Regions from separate parts of the Pseudomonas sp. DY-1 genome, predicted to be linked through region 1. Evidence: riboswitches for the same ligand, from Rfam matches in the RefSeq annotation. Region 1 holds a riboswitch; the other holds the start of a gene.
The links. Region 1 has a riboswitch for cobalamin ahead of D6Z43_RS16645 (CbtB-domain containing protein). Riboswitches for the same ligand answer to the same signal wherever they lie in the genome.

Region 1 (2,193 bases):
GGATTTCGCCGTCGATGCCCAGCTCGCCGAACTCATTGACGATCACCGCGATTCGGCGACCTTCCGCGTTGTCCAGCATGTGGCGCAGGAGGGTGGTCTTACCAGCGCCGAGGAAGCCGGTAACGATGGTGACGGGGAGCTTGGCCAGGGTTTTCATGCGCGCCTCTACGTGGTCGGTCGGCGGGCATGACGAACGCAGCGGGACTCGTCCCGCGCAACGGATTCGCCACCGGATCACCCCGCCCGGTTGTCTGAAATTTCGTCGAGGCAGGTCTCCTGGCTTACGACCCTGCGCCAGCGGGCTGTTGAAAGCTGCTGGGCGGCACCTTCGCCTTCCCGCTTGCGCAGTGGCGTTTCGAAGGGCCTTGGGACGTTCACAGTTGCGGGGGCAGCCGTGGCCTTGACCACGTTCCCTCTTAGCTCCGGCGCCTCGGCCGGAGAACCTCGAAAGGGCGAAGGCTACGCAGCGCCCGAGCAGCGGTCAATTGCGGCAGTTGACGCTTGGTCGGACTCGTGATGTCCTAGCACGGTTTTTTCAGGTGCCTTGCGTCGCCGTACGCGAGGTGAAACGGGAAGTCGGTGCGTCCATTTTCGGACTAGTCCGACGCTGCCCCCGCAACGGTAAGCGACCGTAGGGTTAAGTACGCCACTGTGCCGACAAGGCATGGGAAGGCATGCCCATCCTGCCCCTGGCAGGCGTCGTGAGCCCGGAGACCGGCCTGATCACGTTTTGGCAACCCGCGGTGGGCGGGCGCAAGCCGGAAACCTGGGTGCGCCTGCGCCCGCTTCCCTCGCGCGCGTTCCTCTGCCGGTATCGTTAGCAACGCAGAGGGAACCTCCATGTCCAGCCGTACCCTGTCTCATTCCGCCGCTTCCTCCTCGACCCTGACCCAACGTCTTGTACTGGCCATCGGCGCCAGTCTGGTCGGCCTGTCCCTGGTGTATTTCGCCGGCTTCTCGCATATCGAAGCTGTGCACAACGCCGCTCACGACACCCGCCACAGTGCCGCCTTCCCCTGCCATTGAGTGATTCACGGATGATCAAGCGCATTGCCCAGACGGCCGGTTTCGCCGGCCTGATCGCCGCCCTGGTGCTGACCCTGCTACAGAGCCTGTGGGTCACTCCGCTGATTCTCCAGGCGGAAACCTATGAAAACGCCGAACCCGCCACCCAGGTGGAGCAGGCGCACGACCATGAGCACGGCGGCGCGGCTGTCGCTCACACCCACGAGCACAGCGACGAGGCCTGGGCCCCGGAAGATGGCTGGCAACGGACCCTGTCGACCGGTGGCAGCAACCTGGTGGTGGCTGTGGGCTTCGCCCTGATCCTTGCCGGATTGTTCAGTCTGCGCGGGCCGAGTCGTGCCTGGCATGGCCTGCTCTGGGGGCTTGGCGGGTTCGCCACCTTTGCGCTCGCACCGTCCCTCGGCCTGCCGCCGGAATTGCCGGGTACCGCCGCTGCCGATCTGGCCCACCGTCAGGCCTGGTGGATTGGTACCGCTGCCTCCACTGCCGCTGGCCTCGCCCTGATCGCCTTTGGCCGTCACTGGGCGTTGCGCGTGGCAGGTATCGTGTTTCTCGTGATCCCGCATGTTGTCGGTGCGCCGCAGCCCGAAGTGCATGCCAGCCTGGCACCTGAAGCGCTGGAGCAGGAGTTCATCGCTGCGTCGCTGATCACCAATGCCGCATTCTGGGCGGTGCTCGGCTGGGCTGCCGCGTGGCTGTACCAGCGTCACGCATCGCCCTCCGCTTGAAACTGGTCGCCGGACTGGGCTGCCGGCGCGGCTGTCCGCCGGGTGAGTTGCAGGGCCTGCTGATGCAGTGCCTTGCCGAGGCCAGTGTCTCTCTCGATCAGGTGGTCGCCCTGGCTACCAGCGAGGCAAAATCCGCAGAGCCGGGGCTGGTCGCCCTGGCCGAGCGACTGGGGCTGCCGCTGCATGGCCTGCCGATGGATGTTCTTGCCGCCTTTGAAGGTCGGCTGAACCAGCCATCAGAGCGGGTTCGAGACGCCGTCGGCAGCCCCGGAGTGGCCGAAGCCGCGGCGCTGGCCCAGGCTGAAATCCTCTTTGGCCGCCGCGTCACCCTGCTCATCGACAAACGCCGCAGCGCCAGCGCTACCTGTGCGTTGGCCTGTATCCATCAGGAGGCCGGACGGCCATGACGGTCTACTTCATCGGCGCCGGCCCCGGCGAT
Region 2 (2,193 bases), 1.2 Mb from region 1:
AACCTCGACGACGCCCTTTACGGCTACCTCCTCGATGTTTCGCTACGGGACACGCCGCTGTTGCAGCGGCTGCGCGCCGAAACCGCCGCCATGCCCATGGCGCGCTGGCAGATCGCGCCGGAGCAGGGCCAGTTCATGGCCTTGCTGGTCAAGCTCACCGGCGCTCGTCGCATTCTCGAAGTGGGCACTTTCACGGGTTACAGCGCCCTGTGCATGGCCGCGGAATTGCCCGTTGACGGCCGGATGATCTGTTGCGACCTGCCAGGTGACTACAACGCTATCGCTCGTCGCTATTGGCAGGAGGCGGGGCTGGCCGAACGCATCGAACTTCGCTTGGCGCCGGCACTGGATACCCTGGCGAGCCTGGAAGATGGCAGCCTCGACCTGATCTTCATCGACGCCGACAAGGCCAACTATCCGGCCTATCTGGACGAGGCCCTGCGCCTGGTGCGCCAGGGCGGGCTGATCCTCTTTGACAACGTACTCTGGAGTGGCCGCGTGCTGGAGTCCGAGCCGGACGACGTCGACACTCGTGCCATACAGGCCCTGAACCTGACCTTGAAGACGGATGAGCGTATCGACCTGTCGCTGCTGCCCGTGGGCGATGGCCTGACGCTCTGCCGCAAGCGCTGACGGGCATGCCCGAACCGATCCGCCTGCCGCCCCAGCCCGACGCCTGCGAGTTGTGTGGCCGGGCTGCCGCGCTCACCCGTCATCACCTGATCCCCAAGGCTCTGCACGACAAGCCCTACGTGCAAAAGCGCTACGCGAAGAACGAGCGCATCACCGCCACCCTCTGGGTGTGCAGGCCCTGCCACAACCAGATCCACAAGCTGTTCAGCGAGAAGGAGCTGGCCCTGAACTACAACAGCCGGGAGGCCCTGATGGGTGACGAGCGCCTGCGCACCTTCGTCGACTGGCTGGCCGCCAAACCCGCCGGCTTCAATCCGAGGCACTGAATGGCACGTGTCCGCTAGCATTTGACGCTACCCCGCGCACCCTCTAACCTTCGCCGCTGCCTCAGGTGCCCCTCGGCTATTGCTGAAGGGGTGAAACAGGGAAGCCGGTCCATTCCTTCGAAGAATCCGGCGCTGCCCCCGCAACGGTAGGCGAGTAGAACGCCGCAATCGGCCACTGTGCCCCAGGCATGGGAAGGCGCGGCACGGGAGTTTCGGCTCCACTCGCAAGCCCGGAGACCGGCCTGTCGCAAGCAGGGCATCGCGGAGTCGTCCGCATGCAGTTCCCTTTAGAGATGTCGCGCGGGTGGCACGACGGAGATCCATACCTTGATTCGCAAGCCTTTCATCAGGCCGGCGGCGCTTGCGCTGCTCGGCAGTTCCTCCATTTCTCCCTTGCTGGTTGCAGCGCCCCTGACGCTGGACGAGCAAGTGGTTACCGCGACCCGTAGCGAACGACCGGTGCGCGCCAGCCTGGCCGCCAGTACGGTGATCGACCGCGAAGAGATCGAGCGCAGCCAAGCGCGTTCGGTGCCTGAGCTGCTGCAAAAAGTCCCGGGCGTGACCCTCAGCAACAACGGTGGCCCTGGCAAGAACACCACATTGTTCATGCGCGGCACCGAATCCGACCACGTGCTGGTGATGATCGATGGTGTCAAGGTGGGCTCGGTCAGCGCCGGCCTCACCGCCTTCCAGGACCTGCCGGTTGAGCTGATTGAACGCATCGAAGTGGTTCGCGGCCCGCGCTCCAGCCTCTATGGCTCGGAAGCGATTGGCGGTGTCATCCAGATCTTCACCCGCAAGGGCGGCAAGGACGGGGCCAAGCCCTGGTTCTCCGCGGGCTATGGCACCCACGACAGCTATGAAGGCAGCGCCGGCGTTTCCGGTGGTGACGACAAGGGCTGGTACAACCTCGGCGTCAGCAGCCAGGACACCGACGGCATCAACTCGCGCCGGCAGGTCAGCGACTATTACGAGCCCGATGCCGACGGTTACCGCAATCTTTCCGGCAGCCTGCGTGCAGGCTATCGCTTCGAGAACGGCCTGGAACTCGATGGCACGCTGATGCGCGCCAAGGCCCACAACGACTACGACGATATCGACCAGTTCGGCTACTTCCACCCCCTGGGCGGGCACAACGCCAATGCAGACAACCGTCAGGAGCTGCTGGGCGGCCGCGCGCGTTTCAGTCCGGCGGAAATCTGGGATGTGACCCTGCAGGCCGGTCGCAGCGAAG

Region 2: it holds a riboswitch for cobalamin, as region 1 does, so the genes downstream of both, btuB (TonB-dependent vitamin B12 receptor) here and D6Z43_RS16645 (CbtB-domain containing protein) in region 1, are expected to answer to the same signal.

What each region holds. Positions count from the first base shown of each region.
Region 1 is NZ_CP032616.1:3,514,211-3,516,403, reverse strand. Features, by position in the region: gene cobW (cobalamin biosynthesis protein CobW) at 1-157, opposite strand, end outside; cobalamin riboswitch at 249-462, opposite strand; cobalamin riboswitch at 521-738, shown strand; gene D6Z43_RS16645 (CbtB-domain containing protein) at 841-1,026, shown strand; gene D6Z43_RS16640 (CbtA family protein) at 1,038-1,754, shown strand; gene D6Z43_RS16635 (cobalamin biosynthesis protein) at 1,751-2,161, shown strand; gene cobM (precorrin-4 C(11)-methyltransferase) at 2,158-2,193, shown strand, end outside.
Region 2 is NZ_CP032616.1:2,295,720-2,297,912, reverse strand. Features, by position in the region: gene D6Z43_RS10925 (O-methyltransferase) at 1-633, shown strand, start outside; gene D6Z43_RS10920 (hypothetical protein) at 639-959, shown strand; cobalamin riboswitch at 1,006-1,220, shown strand; gene btuB (TonB-dependent vitamin B12 receptor) at 1,287-2,193, shown strand, end outside.